DNA from 2 places in the Pelorhabdus rhamnosifermentans genome. Region 1 is predicted to be linked to the other one. Evidence: riboswitches for the same ligand, from Rfam matches in the RefSeq annotation. Region 1 holds a riboswitch; the other holds the start of a gene.
What was found. A riboswitch is a leader RNA that binds a small molecule or an ion and turns the genes downstream of it on or off. The one in region 1 is predicted to bind lysine.
Positions count from the first base shown of each region.

Region 2: linked by a shared signal. The riboswitch ahead of dapB (4-hydroxy-tetrahydrodipicolinate reductase) and the one ahead of lysA (diaminopimelate decarboxylase) in region 1 are both predicted to bind lysine.

Region 1 is NZ_JAHGVE010000026.1:31,708-39,685, forward strand. It holds gene rph (ribonuclease PH) at 1-630, shown strand, start outside; gene Ga0466249_RS21430 (XTP/dITP diphosphatase) at 632-1,246, shown strand; gene Ga0466249_RS21435 (metallophosphoesterase) at 1,243-1,737, shown strand; gene Ga0466249_RS21440 (amidohydrolase) at 1,821-3,146, shown strand; gene hsp18 (heat shock protein Hsp18) at 3,201-3,644, opposite strand; lysine riboswitch at 3,899-4,068, shown strand; gene lysA (diaminopimelate decarboxylase) at 4,157-5,440, shown strand; gene Ga0466249_RS21455 (phosphate--AMP phosphotransferase) at 5,652-7,151, shown strand; gene Ga0466249_RS21460 (DUF47 domain-containing protein) at 7,243-7,872, shown strand; gene Ga0466249_RS21465 (inorganic phosphate transporter) at 7,865-7,978, shown strand, end outside.
Region 2 is NZ_JAHGVE010000012.1:60,106-68,083, forward strand. It holds gene Ga0466249_RS14875 (ribonuclease J) at 1-670, opposite strand, end outside; gene dapA (4-hydroxy-tetrahydrodipicolinate synthase) at 955-1,836, opposite strand; gene dapG (aspartate kinase) at 1,871-3,091, opposite strand; gene Ga0466249_RS14890 (aspartate-semialdehyde dehydrogenase) at 3,104-4,135, opposite strand; gene dapB (4-hydroxy-tetrahydrodipicolinate reductase) at 4,201-5,001, opposite strand; lysine riboswitch at 5,115-5,291, opposite strand; gene Ga0466249_RS14900 (general stress protein) at 5,400-6,077, opposite strand; gene Ga0466249_RS14905 (YlmC/YmxH family sporulation protein) at 6,163-6,453, opposite strand; gene Ga0466249_RS14910 (hypothetical protein) at 6,466-6,777, opposite strand; gene dut (dUTP diphosphatase) at 6,845-7,291, opposite strand; gene Ga0466249_RS14920 (M16 family metallopeptidase) at 7,308-7,978, opposite strand, start outside.

The DNA of each region.
Region 1 (7,978 bases):
AAAGTTATTTGTGCGGCTACCATTGAAGACAAGGTGCCCCATTTTATGAAAGGAACTGGGAAGGGCTGGATTACAGCAGAATATTCTTTGCTCCCCCGGTCAACGCAGGTTCGTAATTCAAGAGAGGCGACTAGAGGAAAACAGACAGGAAGAACACAGGAGATTCAGCGACTCATTGGTCGGGCACTGCGCAGTGTCGTTGATTTGAATCTGCTTGGTGAAAAAACCGTTTGGCTTGACTGTGATGTCTTGCAGGCTGATGGTGGTACGCGGACCGCGTCCATTACAGGAGCTTTCATTGCTTTAGTTGATGCTGTGGCTTCTTTGAATTTAGCAGCAGACAAACCTTTTCCTATTCGGGATTTTTTAGCCGCCATCAGTGTGGGTGTACTTGATGAAACGTCTGTTTTAGACTTATGTTATGCTGAAGATTCGCGTGCTGTCGTAGACATGAATGTGGTTATGACAGGCAAGGGACAGTATGTAGAAGTGCAAGGTACAGGAGAAGAACATCCCTTTACGAAGCAGCAACTTCAGCAGTTATTAACGCTTGGTGAACATGGAGTAGCACAGTTGATTGAAATACAAAAAAAGCTTCTCGGGGAAAATGCGGCGAAAGTAGGGAGTTAGATTGGAAAAAATACAAGAAATTATTGTAGCAACACAAAATGCAGGTAAAGTGAAAGAAATTTCCCAGGCAATGAGGCATTTGCCAATTAAAGTTTTGTCCTTGGCCGATTGCGGAACTTTTCCTGAACCAATAGAAAATGGCGGTACTTTTGAGGAAAATGCCCTGCTTAAAGCCCGCTATTATGCCGCGTTAACAGGCAAGCCTTGTTTAGCTGACGATTCGGGCTTAGAAGTAGATAGTCTCGGTAAAGCGCCTGGTGTTTATTCTGCTCGTTATGCTGGTGAGCATGCGACAGATAAAGAGAATAATCATAAATTATTGCAAGCCCTTGCAGCCATGCCGGAAGCCAAGCGGACGGGACGATTTCGCTGCGTTCTTGCCTTAGTTGAATCAGGCGATCTTCATGGGTTCGTGTTGACGACGGAGGGTGTATGTGAAGGCGAGATTTTGCAGCAGCCAAGGGGAGAACATGGGTTTGGCTATGATCCGCTGTTTTTTATGCCTAAGCTGAATAAAACGTTGGCTGAAGTGACTGTTGAAGAAAAAAATCAGATCAGTCATCGTGGGCAGGCTCTTGGTAAACTTGTAGATAAACTTCAGGAGTATTTAAAATGAGAATTGGTATTATGAGTGATAGTCATGGTGATGTTGCGGCCATTCGACGAACATTGGCAGTTATTTCTCCTGTTGATTGTTGGCTTCATGCAGGTGATTATGCGCGTGATGCATTGTTTTTGGCTCAATTAGCGAAATTACCTGTTACGGCTGTAGCTGGGAATACGGACGGCATGCCAACAGCCAAGTGGGATGAATTTATCGAAGTAAGAGGCAAGAAGATTTGGTTAACTCATGGTCATCGTTATCAAGTAAAGAGTGGAATAAGGGAGCTTGCCTGGTGGGGCCATCAGTATGAGGTGCAGTTAGTTGTTTTTGGTCATACCCATGTGCCGCAAATTACGACAGATGGACAGCTGCTGTTAGTCAATCCAGGCAGTGTGGCTCTGCCTGGGATTGGGCGGAAACCGACGATTGCTTTAATCGATATTACGGCGACGGGACAGTTTAGGCCGCGTATTGTTGAAATTGATACAGCAAAAGTGACATAGACCATAAAACAGAGGCCATTGGACCTCTGTTTTGTATTAAAATGGAATTTTTATTTTTACCAAAATAAGTAAGGATGTGTGTCATGAATAAATTATCTTATTTACCTGAGGACTCTATTACTATTCATTACCCTGAAGCCGTCAAGTGGCGGCGTAAACTCCATCAAAATGCCCAAAGTGCCTGGCTGGAATTTTATGCTACGGCTTTTGTTGCTGAAAAACTTTCCGACTGGGGTTATGATCTTAAACTTGGCAGGGATATTATTGCGACTGATCATCAATTGCTTCCGCCTGATGAAGCGACATTGAAGCGGGAGTCCAAGCGGGCTATTGCAGCAGGTGCAATAGCAGACTATGTGGCCAAGGCAGCTGGCGGTTTTACTGGAGTTGTGGCTACAATTTTGGGACCAAAGCCTGGTCCGACTATCGGTTTTCGGTTTGATATTGACTCGAATGATGTGACTGAATCTACGAGTGACAACCATCGACCTTTTGTGGAAGGGTTCTTATCAAATGAGCAGGGATATGCTCATTTGTGCGGTCATGATGTCCATACAGCCATGGGATTATTATTAGCAAAGTATTTTAGTGATAATCGCGATAAAATTCAAGGTAAAATTAAGTTTATCTTCCAGCCTAATGAAGAAAATATGTCAGGTGCTTTGGCTATGGCCGAAAAAGGAGTCGTTGATGACTTAGACTATCTTTTTGGAGGACATGTGGGACTCAATATTACTCAAACGGGTCATATTGCCGTCAATGTGCACAGCTTTTTGGCACTTTCCCGATTTGAAGTCACCTTTTCCGGACGTTCCGCGCATGCTGCTGTTCGGCCTGAAGATGGAAAAAATGCCTTACTTGGTGCTTGTGCGGCTATTACGAATTTATATGCTATTGCTCGTCATAGCAGCGGGGCTTCACGGATTAATGTAGGTGTTGTTAAGGCTGGTGATTCCTGGAATGTTATTCCGGACAAAGCCTATTTTTGGTTGGAAACCCGGGGCGAAACGAATGAAATTAATGACTATATGGTGAAAAAAGCCAAAGAAGTGTTGGCTGGCGCGGCGAGTATGTATGATTTAGAATGTGACATCAAACCGGCTGCAACGGGATTAACAGGAAAAAATGATCCCGAACTCGTTGATTTGGCTACAACGGTTGCGGAAAAGTTGCCATCTGTTCTTAAGGTATGGCCCGAAGTTTCGCTTAATGCTTCAGAAGATTGTACTGTCTTTATGGACCGTGTGCAGTCACATGGTGGCAAAGCATTGTTTGCTGTTTATGGTACACCTACTTATGGAGGCCATCATCACTCACAATTTGATGTGGATGAACGCGTTATTCAAAATGGTGCGGAGTTTTTGTCTGCTTTGTATCATGAGATTATTCGGAGTCATGAAAGTTTATAATAGCAAAATAACAAAAAAAGCAGGAAATGTATCCTGCTTTTTTATTAACCTTTTTTATTTAATAGGAATTTGGTGTGGTTCGTGAAGTGACGGATCTTTTTTTGGTAAAGTAATGAGGAGTACGCCGTCATTGAATTCAGCGGAGATTTTATCTTCGTCAACATTATCAATGAAGAAGCTGCGTTGAAATTGGCCGAATTTGCGTTCACGTCGTACATAATTATCCTCATTCGTTTCCACAGTATCTTCACGTTTTGCTGAAATCGTTAAATAGCTGTCAGCATATTTTAAGGCAATGGCATCTTTTTTGATACCTGGTAAATCAGCCTCAATTTGATAAGCTTCTGTTGTTTCTTTGAGATCTGCGCGGAAAGAGGACCCGAATTGACTCAAGGGAGCAAAAAAGTCTTCATCAAAAAAGTTGTCAAGAAAATGACTGAAATAGTCACCCCGCTTTGTTGGTAATGAACTTCTGTTAAAAGGAACCATGTCAAACATAACCTTAACCTCCTTAAAATGTAGCTGTTTTTTTTACAATTAAAGTATAATATAAAGGTCAATAAAAGTCTAATTTTATAAAAGGTCAAATATAATAAATACTTGTTATTTAGGCCTAATATTCTAATTTAGATAACTATATCTAGTTCTTTTTTTACCGTAGTCGTCCAATCGTCTTTGTGATAAATGATGAAAAATAAGTTGACAAGGATAGGTAAAAAACTATATACTACAACATATATAATTCTATAATGATTTGTGATAGAGGCGCGGTTAGTGAAGAGTATGTTCTGGAGTGGTCAACGGTGAAGGGACAGAAAGGCACATCCGCCGAAACAATAATTTTTGACAAGGATTATTGTTGGTTAGGTTACTGAAAAAGTACTTGACTGTCATCCAAAAGGGGTGGAGTGCTATCTTGCAAAGCTTGGTAATTTGATGATAAGCGGTTGCGAGAATATCTCGCAGCCGTTTCTATTATTTTTAGTGATAATTTAGAGGAGGCAAGATCTATGTCTGTAAAAAAAGTACCATTTTCCCAGGCGAAAATTGAAGAAATCACTAAGTCCTTTCCTACACCGTTTCATATTTATGATGAGCAGGCTATTCGTGACAATGTTCGTCGCTTTCTTGACGCTTTTTCATGGGCACCTGCGTTTAAAGAATATTTTGCCGTAAAAGCTACACCGAATCCTGCCATTCTTGAAATACTTCGTCAAGAAGGTCTTGGTGGTGATTGCAGTTCTCTGGCTGAATTAATTTTATGTGAGAAAGCGGGTATTACGGGCGAAAATATTATGTTTACATCTAATAATACACCGGATGGCGAATTTCAAAAGGCCTGTGAGCTTGGAGCGATTATTAATTTAGATGACATTACGCATATTGAGTTTTTAGAAGAGCAGGTTGGTCTGCCGCAACTCATTTGTTTTCGCTATAATCCTGGACCGCTTGTCGAAAGCGGCAATAGTATTATCGGATATCCTGAAGAAGCAAAATATGGTTTGACGAAAGAACAAATTTTTGAAGCTTATAAGACCGTTCGTGATAAAGGCGTAAAACGTTTTGGTATTCATACCATGGTTGTGTCGAACGAACTTGATACGGCAGGACTGTTGGGAACAGCGAATATGATGTTTGATTTGGCTGTAGAAATTTATCAAAAACTAGGTATTAAATTGGAATTTATTAATTTGGGCGGCGGGATTGGAGTTCCTTACCAATTAGCTCAGCAGCCTGTTGATTTGGAATTTCTCGGTAAAGCGATTCAAGAGGCTTATGAACTAAAAATTAAGTCTGCGGGTCTTCATCCTTTAAAATTAATGATGGAATGTGGCCGTATGATTACAGGTCCTTATGGTTATCTTGTATCGCGAGTGATTCATGAAAAAAATATTTATAAGCACTATATTGGCTTAGATGCTTGTATGGCAAATTTAATGCGCCCCGCTCTTTATGGTTCTTACCACCACATCACAGTCATGGGTAAAGAAAACCAGCCTTGTGATCATGTTTATGATGTGACAGGATCTCTTTGCGAGAATAATGATAAATTTGCTATTGATCGTTCTTTACCACAGATTGAGATCGGTGACCTTGTTGTTATTCATGATGCTGGGGCTCATGGGCATTCGATGGGTTTTAATTATAATGGCAAGCTTCGTTCAGCTGAACTTCTGCTCCAAGCAGATGGCAGTGTGAAACAGATTCGTCGTGCTGAAACATTAAATGACTATTTTGCCACACTAGATTTTGATTGTGTCACTACGAATTTGGCTGCAGCAGCGAAAAAATAACATAGCTATTTGCATTAGAAAAAACCAGAAGGAAGCGCTGAGACTATTGCTTCCTTCTGGCTTTTTTCGCTGTACCTGCATTTGTCAAGTCAGCTAGAGATTATTCTTACTTACAATGATATTATATGCCGAAGAGTGGCGAAAAGTGTTAAACTTAGATTAAGTCATTGTTAAAATGGTTTTACTGTCAAATTGGAAGGGCGGGGCAAAGGTGTTAGAAAAAGTTGATTTGAAGAAGAAGCTGGTCAAAGAGGATTACAAAAAGGTAATTGATGAACTTCGCATGCATGTTGGAGCTTTGCAGCGGCAGGCCAAAGATTTAAACATTCCCGTCAGTATCGTATTTGAAGGCTGGAAGGCCGCTGGAAAGGGTACATTAATTAATGAACTTATCCAGTCACTTGACCCCCGTGGAGTTCAGGTGTTTGCCATTCATGAGCCGAATGATGAAGAGTCTGTCCGACCCTATTTTTGGCGGTTTTGGACGAAGATCCCTTCCAAGGGGCGTATGGCTATTTTTGATCGAAGTTGGTATCAGCGTGTGCTTGTGGAAAAAGTGGAGAAGCAAGCCACCGAGAAGGAATTGCATCATGCTTATCATGAAATTCCTTCTTTTGAGCGACAGCTTGTTGACGAAGGAATGATCGTCATCAAATTCTTTTTGCATATTAGTCGCAAAGAGCAGAAAGAACGTTTAGAAAAACTTTCTGCCAGTGAAGCAACCGCTTGGCGGGTAACGGAAGAAGACTGGACGCATCATCGTGATTATGATGCCTATCGTTGTGCTGTAGAAGAGATGATGGAAAAAACCGATTCGGATTTTGCTCCCTGGCTGATTGTTGAAGCGACAGATAAGCGTTTTGCTACAGTTAAAATTTTAACAGCTGTGGCACAAGCTTTGGAAGCAAGAATTACCAAAGTGTCTTCTAAAAAAGAGTCCACTCTATTGCCAAGTATCGCTTCGGCTGTGTCTTTAGTTGATCTTAAATCATTAAAAAGCTCATTGTTGAGTGAAGTGGATTTATCTGTTACTGTTTCCGCTGACGAATATCAAGAAAAGCTTAAGATGTATCAAAAACGTATTCGGGAAATAGAGTATATTATTTATAAGAAAAAAATGCCTGTCCTTGTTGTGCTTGAAGGTTGGGATGCCGCAGGAAAAGGGGGGGCTATCAGGCGCCTAGCACAAAATATGGATCCTCGTGGGTATACGGTCATTCCCATTTCGGCTCCGAATGATGAGGAACTGAATCATCATTATTTGTGGCGATTTTGGCGTGCCATGCCCAAGCAGGGGCATATTGCTATTTTTGATCGCAGTTGGTATGGTCGAGTTCTTGTAGAAAGGGTAGAGGGGTATTGTACAGAAGGAGAGTGGCGCCGCGCGTATCGTGAAATGAATGAAATGGAAGAACAGTGGATTCATTATGGCGGTACGATTGTGAAGCTTTGGCTACATATTGATCAAGATGAACAACAACGGCGTTTTACAGAACGTCTTTCAAATCCAGATAAGCAATGGAAAATTACAGGCGAAGATTGGCGAAATCGTGAAAAATGGGCACAATATGAAGAGGCAATAGATGAGATGTTTTTTCGAACGAGTACAACCTATGCTCCTTGGACGATTGTCGAAGCAAATTGCAAATCTTATGCACGGCTAAAGGTGTTGAAGACGATCATTAAAGACGTAGAAAAATTTCTTCAATAGAAGAGAATAATAAAAAAATTGTTAACTTTATTCGACAAGAAGCGTTCATATAAGATATAATCAAGTAGGTAGATTTTGAGGGGGGACAACAATGGGATTGCGACTCAAACCCAGTGACGAAGCGTTTTATCAATATATTTCTGAATTAACGGCAATTGTTCGAGAGAGTGCCGATTTGCTGTTTGAAGCGATGAATGAACCGGCAAATGTGGAGGAATTATTTACAAAGGTCGATGTGCTTGAAAAAGATGCAGATAAAATCACGGATAAAATTATTAGTCGTTTAAATGATACTTTTATTACACCCCTTGATCGTGAAGATATTTACGCATTAGCACAAAAAATTGATGATGTTATTGATGGCGTTCAAGGCATTGCCGAGCGCATGACACTTTACAATGCAGGTGCGGCTTCTGCTGGGGCGATAGAACTTGCATCACTCGTCGTAAAGAGTGCTCGACAATTGGAAAAGGCCTGTTCCTATTTACCTGATATGAAAAAGAAGCGTCTGAAGCTTGAGGCGCGTTGTGCCCGGATTGTTGATACTGAATCCAAGGGTGACCGTTTGTATCGTCAGGAAATGGCCAAGCTCTTTCGCGAGTGCAAGGATCCGATTGAATTAATTAAATGGAAAGAGATTTTAATGCTGCTTGAAGATGCGTTAGATGACTGCGAAGGTGTTGCTGATCTACTCAAGGGAGTTCTGCTAAAATATGCCTGATATGTCGATTGTCTTTGTTGTTGTTGCTTTTGCACTTGTTTTTGATTATATTAACGGATTTCATGATACAGCCAATGCCATTGCTACATCTGTTTCTACGCGGGCG
Region 2 (7,978 bases), on a different contig from region 1:
GCCCCTTGGCATTGCGGAACGTATCATCAAAAGATGCCCCTACACTGCGTTCACTCTTGGTATAACCAGGACGTTCAGCATTGGTACTATCTGCAAGCATAACAAGCACGCCTTGGTCACCTAACTCGGCAAAGCGGTGAAAATCAGTAACCTTACCGTCAATAGGCGTTTGATCCAATTTAAAGTCACCTGTATGGACAATAGTTCCAATTGGAGTTTGAATGGACAAAGCAACAGCATCGGCAATGCTGTGGCTAACATGAATAAAGCCAATTTTAAATGCACCCACTTGAATTTGATCGCCTGCTTTGACAGGATTCAAATTAACAGGGGATACATTATTTTCTTTTAGGCGACCCTGAAGTATTCCTAATGTCAACTTTGTCCCATATACAGGAACATTAAGTTGTTTAAGTACATAAGGAAGAGCGCCAATATGGTCCTCATGACCATGCGTCAAGATAATGGCCTTCACCATATCCTGATTTTCAATTAAATAAGAAATATCCGGGATAACTAAATCAATCCCAAGCATATCATCTTCCGGAAACATCAGACCCGAATCAATGACAATTATTTCGTCACCATAACGAATAACAGTCATGTTCTTGCCGATTTCTCCCATCCCGCCTAGCGGAATAATCTGAATTTTTTGTGGCATTTTAGTCAAAAAAATATACACCTCCACGCTACTGCCTTCCGAGCAGTAGACATAATATAATCTTAAATATTCTATATTTGCCGATACTTTTGTCCGCTCTCTCATCGGTACAAGCCGTTCACTCATGCATAAACAACAACTGCCGAACCAATTACTTCCTACCTCATTATATACTATTTATGAGAAGGCAACAAGTAATAAATAAAAGCCTAAGAATATTATGTGCAGTTTCCAAATGGGAAATACAAAAGCCTGTCACGAAAGTGACAGGCGAAATAAATTAAGTCGGGAAATTAAATCGCTGGAATAAGCTGCAGGACCTCCTGAATTTTTGCCGTTTCCTGTTCTGTAGCATTCACTAAAGGTAACCGGAAAGGACCGGCATTAAGACCAAGCAAATTAACAGCCGTTTTCACTGGAATCGGATTCGTCGTAATAAACAGGCCCTTAAATACAGGCAACAGAGCCAAATGGAGCTTTGCCGCTGTCTTAATATCTCCAGCCAAAAAGGCCTCAATCATCCGTTTCATAGCATTGCCTGCTACATGAGCGGCAACACTTACAATGCCTTGTGCTCCAATGGCAAGGCTGGGAAGTGTCAAGGAGTCATCGCCACTATAAACCATAAAATCAGGTGATGTTCCGCGAATAATTTCAGCAAATTGCTCTAACTGACCACTTGATTCTTTAACTGCAACAATATTGTCAATTTCAGACAAACGAATAATTGTCGAAGGTAAAATATTGGATGCCGTACGGCCTGGAACATTATAAATAACGGCCGGCAAAGATATGCTTTGCGCAATGGTTTTAAAATGCTGATAGAACCCTTCCTGCGGCGGTTTATTATAATAAGGTCCCACAAGAAGCACCCCATGAACTCCCGTTTTTTCAGCTGCTCTAGTCATTTCAACCGAGGCTAGAGTATCATTGGAACCTGTTCCTGCAATAATGGTAGCTTTATTTCCAACTTTCTTGACAATCACTCGAAACAGCTCCAGTTTTTCTTCTTTATTCATGGTAGCTGCCTCGCCTGTACTCCCTGCAACAACTAAGCCATCTGAACCGTTTTGTATGAGATGTTCAGCTAATTTCGCCGCGGCTTCGTAGTTAACTGTTCCGTCTTGATGAAAAGGAGTCACCATGGCAGTTAATATCCGACCAAATGATTTCATTTTTTTCTCCTCCTAATTTGTTGCAAAATAAAAGTTAATCTGCTAATCCGAACCGGCCGTGAAGAGCAAGCAATGCTGTTTTTACATCTGCTTGATGAATCAGCGCTGATATGGATGTATGAGAATCAACAGTTTGTAGTATTTCCACATGACTACACGTTAAGGCATCAACAAAGCTTGCCATCACACCTGGTACTTCACGCATGCCACCGCCCACAACAGAAACCTTGGCACAGTCTGGCAATAGCGTCACAGGAAAACCTAATTTAACTAATTTTTCTTCAGCGAGAGATGCTACTTCCGCGTTCACAGTAAACATAATTTGACCTGGATGAACATTAATCAAATCCACACTAATATTATTATTAGCCATAGCATGAAACACTTGTGATGCCGTTTGATGCGAAGCAGTCGATTCTACTTGAAGCGCTATTTGCACGATTTTTTCCAAATAAGTCACACCTGTTGCAATACGATCTGTTACAAGCGATGCTTCGCTATCACTTGTAGCCGGACTGGTAATCAAGGTTCCCGGAGCATCGCTAAAGGTTGATTTCACTATAAGAGGAATATTTTTTTGCATCGCAATTTCTACGGCACGCGGATGAATGACTTTGGCACCTTGATGAGCCATCTGGCAAACCTCACTATAGCTAATACAGTCCAGAATACGTGCATCTTCTACAATACGAGGATCAGCCGTCATAATACCGTCCACATCTGTATAGATTTCTACTGCTTCTGCATTTAAAGCTGCTCCTAAAGCTGCTCCTGTTGTATCACTGCCACCCCGGCCAAGCGTGGTAAAATCACCATCCACTGTTACGCCTTGGAAACCGCAGACAACAGGAACACGGCCCGCTTGAAGCAAATGGAGAATTTTAGAAGAATCAATCTTAATGATTCGGGCATTTGTAAAGTGATTGTCCGTAATAATTCCTGCTTGACCGCCTGTAAGCATGGTTGCGGCTACACCAGCCCCTTGCAGCGTGGCTGCCATAACAGCAGCCGAAATAATTTCACCACAGCAAAGCAACGAGTCAATTTCCTTTTTTTCCGTCCGCTCATTCGTTTCCTTCAGTAATGAAAGAAGTGTATCTGTTGCATAGGGAGCCCCTTTTCGGCCCATAGCTGATACAACAACGACAGGTGTAAACCCCTCTTTTAGGGCTTGCTGGACTTTCTTGACAACTAATTGGCGCACTTCCTCCGTTGCAACAGAGGTACCACCAAATTTTTGGACAATTATCTGCATTGAACACACACCTCAGACTAATTGATGTTGAATCATATACTCAGCAATTTGCAGCGCGTTAAGTGCAGCACCTTTACGAATCTGATCACCTGTTACCCAAAGATTCAGACCATGTTGGACGGATCTATCAGGTCTTACGCGACCGACAAATACTTCATCCTTATTAGATGTAAAGAGCGGCATAGGATAAATTTGTTCAGCAGGATTATCTTCCACAATGACGCCGGGAAACTGAGCGAGTACTTCTTTGGCTTCTGCTGCTGAAAGAGGACCGGAGAGTTCAAGATTAATGGATTCAGAATGGCTGCGATACACTGGAACGCGAACTGTTGTTGCTGTTATCCCTATAGTATAGTCATTAAGAATCTTATGTGTTTCATGTACCATCTTCATTTCTTCCTTGGTATAATCATCCTCAACAAATACATCAATATGAGGCAATATATTAAAAGCAATCTGATAATGTTTTGGTAGTGATGCACTAGGCAAAATATTCGCTTCGACAGGGCGATTTTCTAGGACAGCTTTCGTTTGTTCTGTTAATTCGTTGATGCCTTCTTTTCCTGCGCCAGACACTGCCTGATAAGTCGAAACAACAATCCTTTTAATTTTCACTTTATCATAAATTGGTTTTAAGGCCATTAACATAATAATGGTGGAACAATTCGGATTAGCAATAATACCTTGATGTGCAGCGATAGCTTCAGGATTGACTTCTGGAACAATGAGCGGCACATTCGGGTCCATACGAAAAGCACTAGAATTATCAATAACAACAGCGCCAGCTTTTACAGCAGCTGGAGCAAAAGTTTTACTGGCTGATCCGCCGGCAAACAAAGCAATATCAATATCTTTAAAAGACTCTGTTGTGGCTTCTTCTACGGTATAAGTTTTTCCCATAAAGTCGATTTCTTTACCAGCCGAACGTTTCGATGCTAATAATTTTAAGTTCTCAAAAGGAAATTTACGTTCTTCAATTAATGTTAAGAACTCCTGTCCCACTGCGCCTGTTGCACCAAGAATAGCTACATTGGATTTTTTCATCATGTCACTCTCCACATCTCAAAATTTAATCATGCTTCTTATTTATGTTTATCAGTTCAATCGCATTAATCTAAAAGATTTTCCAGTCCACACATAAGGCCCTGGATAGAGGATGCCTTGCGACAAGCAAGCGTTACGCCAGGCATAAATGATTCCCTTGAAATGGAATCATGACGAATCGTCAAGGTTTGACCTAAGCCACCAAAAATCACTTCTTGGTTGGCTACATAACCAGGTAAACGCACACTATGTATAGGAATACCTGCAAAATTCCCACCCCGACTACCAGGTAGCTTTTCTTTTTCATCAGGATGACCTTGGCGCAGAGTACCACGTACTTCAGCAATCAATTCAGCTGTACGCAGCGCCGTTCCAGACGGAGCATCCAATTTTTGATCGTGATGAAGCTCAATAATTTCAACATGTGGTAAATATTTGGCCGCCTGAACGGACATTTGCATGAGCAAAATGGCCCCAATGGCAAAATTAGGCGCAATCAAAGCCCTTCCTTGTAATTTCTGACATAATTCTTTTACTTCTGCAACATCTTGCGTTGAAAGACCAGTTGTTCCTACGATAGGACATACGCCTTGCTGCAGAGCCAAGCGAATGTTTTTCATAACAGAACTGGGACTGGTAAAATCGACCATGACTTCAGCATGACTTGCTTTTATAACCTCAACGAGATCAGTACCAATTTTAATACCAACCGCAGCTTTTCCAATTACTGTACCCACATCTGTTCCTGCATTTTTTACATCCACGGCGCCTACTAATTCAAGTGCATCGTCATTAAGGACTGCCCTCATAACTTCTTGGCCCATGCGTCCACATGCACCACTTACCATAACCTTTACTTTATTCATAATTCACCTCCATAGAATAAAAAATCAGCCAGTTACATGCACCGGCTGATTATTTTTCGAAACACTATAAAGCAACAAAACAACAATCACAAGGAACTGTGTTTTTTGCCTCTGCTGAACATAGCGCTCCACCAAAACAATCATTGGTGACAGTCTCATACCTGTTCGGTATAAAACCAGTATGGCAAATTTGGTATTTACGCACACTTCGGCAATGAACCCTTTCCTTTCAGATCATAGATACCACTCTTCCTGAAAGTACTGATGTTCCCTGCACCTCTATATCATAGACAATAAAGCAATTATTTAATTATCAACATCTTACACTATTCCTATGCAAAATGTCAATCAATTTAGAACAATTAAGCTAAATAATTGAAAAGTCGGGAAAACCCGACTTAAGCAAGAGCATGAGTTTTGACTTCATTGGCACCATTTTGCGTAAAAATTGTCGAAGCTTGACTTACTTTGCTATTATCGGTGCGAACCATGGCCACGATTTCGCCTCGTGCCACTTTTTCCTCATAACGTTTACTGTCTTCAGCAGGGATACCATAATCAATTAATCCACCAGCAACACCACCTGCCACTGCACCGCTTAAAGCCGCTGCAATCGGTCCAGCTGCCGCAATCGGTCCAATGCCAGGAATGGCCAAGGCCCCTGCCCCTACAAGCAGTCCGCCAATGCCGCCAAGCGTTCCGCCTGCTACAGCACCATCTGTTACATCATCGTTATAGTAGGTTGTATCTGATTCATCTGTGTTATGAGCGCCTTTTTTGGCTACAACATTAATTTCTTCTGTTGTAAAACCTTGTTGCCGCAGTTGATTAACAGCTTGATCTGCTTGACGGCGTTCCGTAAATGAAGCGACAACCATGCTAACTGCAGTTGCTGCCGATCCGCCGCTTTGTTGCGTTGCTTTCGCACTCGTCGCGGTTGCTTGTGGAGCCGCAGATTGCGGCGCCATCTGCCCTTGTTGCATACCTGTCTGACTCGAAGTAGATGATTGTACCGCACTATAGGCAGAAGCAATGTTATTGTTGGATTGTGCTGAATTGGATGGTTTATTTTCCATTCTGAAGCCTCCTCTATTTTCATGATCATTGAATAGGGTTCTTCAGATAATTTCTCCAAAATCAGCAATGAATATTCATTAAAATTTAATTTGATTCATTGAGCGGACGAGAACTCATAAGTAAGCCTTTTTCACTTCCTTGTTCATAATCAACTAAAATAAAATCTTGACCAATGCGTTTAATGGCTTGCCATGGAATGGAGGATGGGCGATTTTCATGAAAAAATCGCCAAAAATCCAAGCGGTTCGGTAATAATAAAGCAGCTATTTTACCATTTTTTCCGTCAAAAACCAATTCGCATTCATCAATAATGCCAATTCGAGCACCATCAGCTAAATTGATCACTTCTTTACCTGTTAAATCATGCAAACGCATAAATTCACCTTCTTAATCTTTATAAAAGATGGAAAAGACAAAGGGTTGAATGAGCGTAATAATGAGTGAAATCAAGGCAAGCGGGTCTACAGACACAGCTAGACAGGTCAGTTTCTCAGGAACATCTACTTTTAAAAATGATACAAGTAAAATAAGAGATAAATATATTCCGCCTGCCGTCGATACAAGATCTGTAAGAGCGGTCGACACAGGAGATGCCTGAGTTTGTGACAATTCTGACGACTGACGCAAAACCTTGATTCTAAGCCGAAGGGATAAGGAAAAAAACAGACATAATATGAGCAGCAATATAAGCTCATGCATAAGCCCCTCTCCTCCATTCTATCATTACCTTATGCACGCACTCATTATTTATGAAAAAATAATAGCATTATTGCCCCGTACTGCCAAATCCCCCTTGACGCTTATCTGTAGCATCATCATCGTCAGTAAGTAAAAATGAATAGAAAATACCTTGAGCAATCCGCGTATGAGCCGATAAAACAATCGTTTCCGCTCCAAAATTGAAAAGTGCTACAAAAATATGACCTTCATTATCAGGATTGTTATAGTAATCAGAATCAACGATTCCTTGACTATTAACGAGACACAAGTGTTTTTTGACAGCAAGCGATGAACGAATATGAATACCTAAATATTCATTGCTTTGCATATAGGCTTTCAGCCCTGTTGGAACAAGAGTCACTTCATTTGGTTTTAGACTCACCTCGGTGATTGTGGCAAGATCATAGCCAGCGCTATGGGCTGTGTTGCGCTTCGGTAAAGGTAAATTTTGCTTGGCATAAGCCTCAATCCAAGCAAAGCCGCGTTTTTTCATTATAGTTCTTCCTCCTCTATAAAACAATCACTTTATTACTATCCTTTTCTTTCAAGGGACCAATCGCCGTATAAGACAAAGTCTGCTTACGCATCATGTGCGCAATAAGACCTTCAATCTGCTCGATTGTCACGTCATTAATTTTACTCACAACCTCATTGAGCGGTACAAATCGCTTCATTGTTAATTCATTGCGGCCAATACGCGACATCCGACTACCAGAACTCTCTAGTCCAAGTAATAAAGTTCCTTTTAATTGTTCTTTGCTTTTCGTAAGCTCTTTGAGTAAAATCCCTTCGCTACGCACTTTACGGAGATTTTCTAAAATAAGATCCAATACATGCTGCGCATTGCCTGGCCGAGTACCAGCATAAATCGTCCAAAGTCCGCTGTCACTATAATTCGTCGGATAAGAATAGACAGAATAAGCCAATCCCTTATCTTCTCGTATGGATTGAAATAAGCGTGAACTCATCGATCCGCCCAAAATATTATTTAGCACATAGACACCGTAAATATCGGGGGAATCAAAAGCAACACTATCTGTGCTGAGACACATATGGACTTGTTCTGTCTCTTTAAGCCGGATATGCGTTGTCGGCTTTAGAAGTGGAACATGCGGATGATCCACAATAAAACCTTTTTGGAGGTGGCCATAATAACGCTGAGCACATTCAACAAGTGCAT